DNA from 2 places in the Halomonas sp. OfavH-34-E genome. Region 2 is predicted to be linked to the other one. Evidence: predicted binding sites of a transcription regulator. Region 2 holds the regulator's gene; the other holds the start of a gene.

Evidence for each region. Region 2 encodes FNR, which switches genes on or off when oxygen is low (the NO sensors DNR and NnrR bind a similar motif). Its sites were predicted from a motif close to TTGATNTANATCAA; they were not measured.
Region 1: the regulator FNR is predicted to act here: its motif matches at 1,674-1,687, upstream of yegQ (tRNA 5-hydroxyuridine modification protein YegQ).

What each region holds. Positions count from the first base shown of each region.
Region 1 is NZ_JAMXRY010000039.1:32,508-36,805, forward strand. It holds gene NH448_RS16330 (SRPBCC family protein) at 1-163, opposite strand, end outside; gene yegQ (tRNA 5-hydroxyuridine modification protein YegQ) at 262-1,578, opposite strand; gene queC (7-cyano-7-deazaguanine synthase QueC) at 1,814-2,545, shown strand; gene queE (7-carboxy-7-deazaguanine synthase) at 2,538-3,191, shown strand; gene NH448_RS16350 (6-carboxytetrahydropterin synthase) at 3,191-4,036, shown strand; gene NH448_RS16355 (YkgJ family cysteine cluster protein) at 4,126-4,298, shown strand, end outside.
Region 2 is NZ_JAMXRY010000045.1:28,677-32,974, forward strand. It holds gene NH448_RS17595 (heavy metal translocating P-type ATPase) at 1-5, shown strand, start outside; gene ccoS (cbb3-type cytochrome oxidase assembly protein CcoS) at 2-232, shown strand; gene NH448_RS17605 (sulfite exporter TauE/SafE family protein) at 229-915, shown strand; gene fnr (fumarate/nitrate reduction transcriptional regulator Fnr) at 1,070-1,810, shown strand; gene ttcA (tRNA 2-thiocytidine(32) synthetase TtcA) at 1,971-2,930, opposite strand; gene NH448_RS17620 (hypothetical protein) at 3,332-3,571, opposite strand; gene NH448_RS17625 (3'-5' exonuclease) at 3,644-4,298, opposite strand, start outside.

The DNA of each region.
Region 1 (4,298 bases), on a different contig from region 2:
CCATGCCGACCGCGTGGACATGCCAGCGATAGCGATCGTCCCCGAGCGGCTCGATCTCGGTGATCAGATCCGAATAGTCGGCGAAATCCTCGACCTTTTCGAGCAGGGCGAAGACGCGCTCGGGAGGCGCGGGAAGCGTGGCGCTGTGTTCGATGGTGGGCATGGCCAGACCGACTCCTTGCCTGAGGGATGCTCCAAGGTAAGGCTGCTACGGAGCCTAGCATCCCGGTTCCCCAGGCCCTTGTAAAGACGTGCCTATCATCAGGCTGACGGCAGGTCCCGCAGCAACAGAGCGAACTCGAACTCGTCGGGCGACAGCGCCTTCCCCGGCAGCTTGAGCCTTACCCGGTGACCGTCCCCGGGCGCCACCTTCAGCGAGCTGCCGTTGCCCGCCTCCATCGCCTCAAGGGTGAAACGACGGTTGCCGGAGGGCAGCATCAGCTCGAGGCAATCACCGACCTCGAAGCGGTTCTTGACCTCGATGTCCAGCCAACCTGATGGCGCTTGCTCCAGGATCTGGCCGACAAACTGCTGGTGAACGCCCACCGAGTGTCCACGCTCGTAATTCTGGTACTCGTCGTGGACGTGGCGTCGGTAGAAGCCTTCGGTGTACCCCCGGTTGGCCAGGTTTTCGAGCTCATCCATCAGCCCCATGTCGAAGGGCCTCCCGGCCACGGCGTCATCGATGGCACGACGATAGACCTGGGCGGTACGTGCTACATAGTAGGGCGACTTGGTCCGCCCTTCGATCTTCAGCGAACTGACCCCCATCTCGGCGAGCCTCGCCACGTGCTGGACGGCGCGAAGATCCTTGGAATTCATGATGTAGCTGCCGTGCTCGTCCTCGAACACCGGCATCAGTTCGCCTGGCCGCTGTGGGTCCTCGATCAGCGCCGAGTTCTCCTCCCGGCCCTGTGCCACGTCCTGCGCCGGGATCAGATCGCCACAGGCGTCAGTGCCGGCCGGGTGGGTCCGGTAGTTCCAGCGACAGGCGTTGGTACAGGTGCCCTGATTGGGGTCGCGCCGGTTGAAGTAGCCCGACAGCAGACAGCGTCCGGAATAGGCGATGCACAGGGCACCGTGAACGAAGGTCTCGATCTCCAGGGTCGGGCACTCGGCACGGATCTCGGCGATTTCCTCAAGCGACAGCTCTCGCGACAGGATCACCCGAGAGATACCCTGGGACTGCCAGAAGCGAGCCGCCGCGTGATTGACCACGTTGGCCTGCACCGACAGATGTATCACCTGGTCAGGCCAACGCTCTCGCACCATCATGATCAAGCCAGGGTCGGACATGATCAGCGCATCCGGCCCCGCCTCGACGATCGGTGCCATGTCCTTCAGGTAGGTCCTGAGCTTGGCATTGTGCGGAGCGATATTGGAGGCCACGTAGAAGCGCTTGCCACACGCATGGGCCTCAGCGATGCCTCGGGTCAGGTTGTCGAGGCCGAAGTCATTATTGCGTACACGCAGTGAGTAGCGCGGCTGACCGGCATAGACCGCATCGGCGCCATAGGCGAAGGCGAAGCGCATATGCCGGTAGGTGCCGGCCGGTGACAGTAGTTCAGGGGCATTCATCCAGGCGTCTCTCTCGTGGGCCGGGCTTTGGCCAGGGTTAAGCCGGGCAGACAGCAGTAAACCGCGCAGCCTGCCACAACCGCGAGCAACGGACGTTGACAAGGAGCAAGTCGCCGGCATCAACGCCGCACTGGTGTTGCCGTCCGGCTTTCGTTACCCTTGTCGCGCCGGACCGGACCCCGGCCGCTGGCGATTCTTGTCGCCACCCCAAATTCTCCGAATCGAGACCCCCTTCATGAGCACGACTTCCCGCTCCACCGTGGTGATCTACTCCGGTGGCATGGACTCTTTCACCGTACTTCATCGCGCCTTGCACGAAGGCCTCGAAGTTCACGCCCTGTCATTCGACTATGGCCAGCGCCACGCCCGCGAACTCGAGGTGGCCCGCCATGTCTGTCAGGAGTTGAAGCTCCCTCATCAGGTCGTCGACATCACCGCCATTCATGGCTTGATCGACAACTCTGCGCTGACCGACGCCAATCGCAAGATCCCTGGCGGTGACTACGCCGAAGACAACCTCGCCGCCACGGTGGTCCCCAATCGCAACATGGTGCTGCTGTCGCTGGCCATCGCCAAGGCGGTGAATATCGGCGCCAGTCGCGTCGACTACGGCGCCCACGGCGGTGACCACGTGCTCTATCCGGATTGTCGTCCCGAGTTTGTCGAGCAGATGAATGCGGTAGCCGCCATCGCCAATTTCTCGCCGGTAGAGATCCACGCACCCTATCTACGGTCCAGCAAGAGCGAGATCCTGGCCGACGGACTGTCCATGGGACTGAACTACCGCGACACCTGGACCTGTTACGAGGGCCGGCGCCTGGCCTGTGGCCGCTGCGGCAGCTGTCTGGAGCGGCTCGCCGCCTTCGCCGACCAGGGTGTCGAAGATCCGTTGGCCTACGCCGCCAATACCCGGCAGGAGCCGGCGATTGCACAGGCAGACCAGGGCGGAGCGCACCAGGATGTATAGCGTCAAGGAAGCCTTCTATACCCTTCAGGGAGAAGGCGTACAGGCCGGCCGCGCCAGCGTCTTCTGTCGCTTTGCCGGCTGCAATCTTTGGTCGGGTCGCGAGCAGGACCGCGCCAGCGCCCAGTGTCGCTTCTGCGACACCGACTTCGTCGGCACCGATGGTCAGAACGGCGGACGCTTTGCCACCGCCGGCGCCCTGGCCGAGCACATCACCCGCTTGTGGCCACACCCCCACGAGGGTGTCACGCCCTACGTCGTGTTCACCGGTGGCGAGCCCCTGCTGCAGCTGGATGCCGCCTTGATCGACGCGGTGCACGCTGCCGGCTTCGAGATTGGCGTGGAGACCAACGGTACTCTGGCCGCGCCGGACGGTATCGACTGGCTATGTGTCAGCCCCAAGGGCAATGCGCCGCTGGTGCAGACCCGCGGTGACGAGCTGAAGCTCGTCCATCCCCAGACCGACGCCCCGCCGGAACGTTTCGAGGGGCTCGACTTCGACCATTTTCTGCTGCAGCCGATGGACACCTCCGGGCTGATGGCCAGCGACGCTCGCAAGGAGCCGCTCTCAGCCACGGTAGAGCACTGCATGGCGCATCCACGCTGGCGGCTGTCGCTGCAGACCCACAAGATCGCGGGGATCGACTGATGGCACTCTTTGTACGACGACTGACACATCTCGACGTATCGCTGTGGTGTCCCGATCGTGGACTGATCGGCGCAAGCTGGCTGGTCGATGTCGAACTCGATGGAGAGCTCGGTGAAGACGGCATGTTGTTCGACTTCGGCGAGGTCAAACCCTGGATCAAGGCGCGTCTCGACGGTGGCGCCGATCACACCCTGCTGGTGCCTACCGAAGCCCCTGGCGTCAGCGTCAGCGAGTGTCGCGAAGGTATCTGCGTACGCACCACGACGCCCTACGCCATGGAGGTGCGCGGGCCCCGCCAGGCCTTTACCCTGCTACCCTGGCGCAGAATCACCCCCGAGGCCATGGCCGAGCACCTGTCACGCCAGTTGATGCGCCAACCGCCCGAGCGGGTATCCAGCATCGAACTGCACCTCGCCGATGAGACCATCGATGGCGCCGCCTACACTTACAGCCACGGCCTTCGCCGCCACGCCGGCAACTGCCAGCGTATCGCCCACGGCCACCGCTCGCGGCTGGAAATCGTTCAGCGCGGCGTGCGACAGCCGGAGCTCGAGCGCCGCTACGCCCGCTGGCTCGACGATACCTACCTGGTGGACGAACACGACCTGAAACAGCTCCTGGGCGACATGCTGCAGTGCGGCTACCGCTCGCCCCAGGGCCTGTTTCACCTGCGCCTGCCCCGCGAGCGCTGTCACATCCTGCCCGGCGCCACCACTGTGGAACGCATCGCCCAGTGGCTGGCGGCGACCGTCGCCCGGGACACCGGAGAGGACACCGCGGTGCGCGCCTATGAAGGCGTCGACAAGGGCGCCACGGCAAGAAGCCCCGGCGAACGGTCTCGATAACTTCTCGATAACTTCTCGAGATCGGCAAGAGTGACCGACCACCGAGACAACCAAGCGCATTTGAAGAATGCAATGAGCCAACCAACGTCATGAGCGAACTGATCGCCTCCTCCTCGCCGCACGAGGCCCACACAGCGACCGGCGAACAGGGCTGCCGCCCCGGCTGCGGCGCCTGCTGCATTGCGCCATCGATCAGCTCCCCGATTCCCGGCATGCCAGCGGGCAAGCCCGCCGGCATCCGCTGCGTGCAGCTCGACGACGA
Region 2 (4,298 bases):
CATGAGCATCCTTTACCTGTTGATACCCTTGTCGTTGATCCTGCTGGGCCTGGCGGTCTGGGCCTTCTTCTGGGCGGTGCGCAACGACCAGTTCGAGGACCTCGAAGGCCCCGCCTATCGCATCCTGTTCGAGGATGAGGACGACACTCGCGGTGCCGATGACGGCGCTTCCTCTTCCGAAACGCCTGCGCAGACATCCGAGCGTGATCCATCGTCCAGAGGGCCTGAGTGAACCCTACCGGCCTGGAACTGCCCCCCATGATGGCGGCCTTCGTGTTTGGCCTGCTCGGCGGTGCACACTGTATTGGCATGTGCGGCGGTATCATGAGCGCCCTGACCTTTGCCATCCCCCCCAGCATGCGTCAACCTTGGCGGGTGAGCACACTTGTGCTCGGCTACAATGTAGGTCGTATCACTAGCTACTGTGTGGCGGGCGCTCTGGTTGCCACCCTGGGTTCGGTGATCGGCCTTTCGCCGACCCTGCGTGGCCTGATGCAGATCGTCGCCAGCCTGATGTTGATCCTGATGGCGCTTTACATTGCCGATCTATGGAAAGGCCTGCGTCACGTCGAGGCACTGGGACGTCACCTCTGGAGGTACCTGGAACCCGCAGGCAGACGCCTGTTGCCGGTGGTGCGTCTGCCCCAGGCGGTGGCGCTGGGCGCCATCTGGGGCTGGCTGCCCTGTGGCCTGGTGTACTCGATGCTGGCCTGGAGCCTGGCACGGGCCGAGCCCCTCGAGGGCGCACTGCTGATGGCGAGCTTCGGTCTTGGCACGCTTCCGGCGCTGGTGGTGACGGGCCTCGCCGCCAGACAAATGCAGGCCCTGCTGGCGCATCGGGCAACACGCCTTGTCGCCGCTGGCATGATCATCGCCTTTGCCGTCTGGCAACTTTGGACTGGGCTGCATCAATGACGCATCCTACCTCTAAGTTATTAATCCTAAAGAGGTAGACGCCACTTTTAGCTGATCTGAGGGTGTAGAATAGTGCCATCAACGTGCTGTACGGGCGACGTCTGTTCTCCCCATGGCCCAGTCAATATCGATCCCAGATCCACAGGAGCTGCGAATGAGTCCTACGGCCCAAGATCGGCGGCGTCCCATGCTGCATGAGACTCGCTGTGAGTCCTGCAGCCTGAGTTCCTTGTGCCTTCCGCTGTCGCTGGAGACCGCCGACCTCGAGCGCTTCGATTCCATCATCCGTCGTCACCCGCCGATCAAGAAAGGCACACGATTGGTCGAGCAGGGAGATCGCTTCACCAGCGTCTTCGCGGTCCGATCGGGGAGTCTCAAGCAGATCACCACCGAAGGCAGCGGCGAAGCTCAGTTGACCAACTTCTTCCTGCCCAGTGAACTGGTTGGCCTGGATGGCATCGACGACGGCCGCTATCCCGGCAGCGTGGTGGCGCTGGAGACCACCACGGTGTGCGAGATTCCCTTCGACCGCCTCGATGCGCTGACCCAGACCCTACCGGAGCTGCGTGCCCAGCTGTTTCGCACCCTGAGCAAGGAGCTGCGAGAAGACCGCCGGATGATGCAGCTGCTGTCACGCAAGACCGCCGATCAGCGCCTGGCCTGCTTCTTCCTCGGCCTGTCGGACCGCTTCCGCCGCCGCGGCTATTCACCGTTCAGCTTCCGCCTGTCCATGTCCCGCGCCGACATCGGCAATCACCTGGGGCTGGCGGTGGAAACGGTCAGCCGTATCCTCGGGCGTTTCCAGCAGCAGGATCTGGTGGCGGTATCGGGACGTGAGGTCAATATCCTCGACCTGACCGCGCTGTCGACCCTGGCCGACACCGAAGTTACCTGAGCGGGCCTGGCAGCAGTGTGCCGGGCTTGGCCGGCAGGGCCCGGTATCCAGGATCTGGAAAGCAAAGCGTAATAGATGGCGTGTGACAAGAAAGAGGCCGCATCCGGAGATGCGGCCTCTTTCGCTGTCATGGCATCATGCACATTCGCTGCTGGCGAGATCAGCCGGCATCCACCACGTCGATGCGCCGGGCCTGGCGTTCGGCCTGTACGGCCTCCAGCCCCTCGAAGTCGAACAGTTGCCGATCCGCCAGCTGCGACGGCGCCACATTGGTCACCGCCTTGAACATGCTCTCGAGGCGCCCGGGATGCTTGACCTCCCACTCGGCCAGCATCTCCTTGACCACCTGGCGCTGCAGGTTGGGCTGGGAACCACACAGGTTGCACGGGATGATCGGGAACTCCATCGCCTCGCTGTAGGCCTGGATATCGGCCTCGCGGCAGTACGCCAGCGGACGGATGACGATGTTCTTGCCGTCGTCGGAGAGCAGCTTGGGCGGCATCGCCTTGAGGCTGCCACCGAAGAACATGTTCAGAAACAGCGTCTCGAGAATGTCCTCGCGGTGGTGGCCCAGAGCGATCTTGGTCGCCCCGATCTCCTCGGCGAAACCATAGAGCGAGCCGCGCCGCAGGCGTGAGCAGAGCGCGCAGGTGGTCTTGCCCTCCGGCGTCTTCTCCTTCACCACCGAATAGGTGTCGCGCTCGAGGATGTGGTAGTCCACGCCGATGCTGTCCAGATAGTTCGGCAGCACATGCTCCGGAAAGCCCGGCTGCTTCTGATCCAGATTCACCGCCACCAGCGAGAAGTTGACCGGCGCGTTGCGCTGAAGGCTGCGCAGGATCTCGAGCATGGTGTAGCTGTCCTTGCCACCAGACAGACACACCATGATCTTGTCGCCTTCCTGGATCATGCCGTAGTCGATGATGGCGTTGCCGGCCTGGCGGCGCAGGCGCTTCTGCAGCTTGTTGAATTCACGCCGTGCCTTGGCCTGAACTTGGGCTTCCGTCTGATCGCCACCCGCAGCAGGGTCGGCCGGGCTGACGCCGGCATCGATCGAGAGATGGTCATCCTCGGGGGTACGGGGATCGAACAGGGTGGCGGAGGCGGACTGTGGCGACATGGGAGCGGGACATCACGGCTGAAAATGAAAGAGGCGCCAGTCTACCATCCGGACGCTTTAGTGGCGAAGAGGTCAGCGACCGCTTACCCCGACGAGGACAATACGGCAGGGGCTTTTCGTCGGCGGCACATCGGAAACCGCCAAGGACGACACCGCCGTAGTGGCGCTCTTGCGCGTCGTGGCCTGGCCTGGCCTGGTCTGGCCTGGCAAGTCGAAGAACGCAAGTGCCTGTCAGCCAGGCCCTAGGCGCTGTCCGAAAAGTCGACGAGCGAAGGTTAGACAAGGCAAAAATCGGTGAGAAAGCGCAGTTTACGGGGTGTAAATGAGCATTTTGACCGGGCTGGCGCACCAGACGATTTTTAACGCCGTATTACCGAGCGCAGGCACTTTTCAGACAGGCCCTAGACGACGTTCAGCGCCAGCAGATAGCGCACCACCACGCCCAGCAACAGCAGCAGGATGCCGGCACGTTGCCAGCCAAACTCGCGCACGGTCAGGGTCAGGCGCTTCTCCCAGAACTTGACCATGCCCCACAGGTCCCGGGTACGGCGATAGTACTGGAGGTAGGCCACCAGCACCGAGACCAGGCCCAGCGCCAGCAGCGTGGGCTCGAGAAGGGTCAACATGGCGTGCAGACTCATGACAGGATCTCCTTGCAGGTGAATGGTTGCCGGTGCGGGCGGCACCGGGTCAGCGCGGATGACGGCACCGGGTCAGCGCGATGGCGCCGTGAGTGCCCCGCTCTCCAGGCGCAGATGCATCAGCGCCGTGGTGACGGCGTCGCCCAGGGCCGTATGGCGTCCCATGATCGGGACTCCAAGTCGCTCTGCCAATTGTTCAAAGGTCGGCTGCACCTCGATTTCCGGGTGACTTCGGCGCAGCCGCTTGCGGTACTGCTGGGCCACGTCGATGGTGGCGTTGGGCAGCGAGAAGCCAAACTCCGCCTTCAGGTAGCGATCCAGCATGGCCAGGTCGAAGTCGATACACCAGCCGACCAATGGGCGATTGCCGATAAATTCCAGCAGCGTCGTCAAGGCCTCGCGTACCTCGAGGCCGCCTTCCAGGTCGACCCCTCGCAGGCGATGGATGCAGATGGAGTCACCACTCAGACTGGCAGGACGCGCGAGCCGCAGGTCCAGCGACTCGCTGGTCAAGACGCGATCGTCACGGATGCGCACCGCAGCGATGGACACCAGCTCCGCATGACGGGTATCCAGACCGGTGGTTTCGCAGTCCAGGGACACCAGCTCATCGCCGGTATAGGGATTGAACAGCCAGGCGAAATCGCCATCGGCCTGCCGACGCCTGTCGGCCACACGCCTGATCGCTCTCAGCATCGGGTACTCTCCCAAGCGAAACCATTGACGC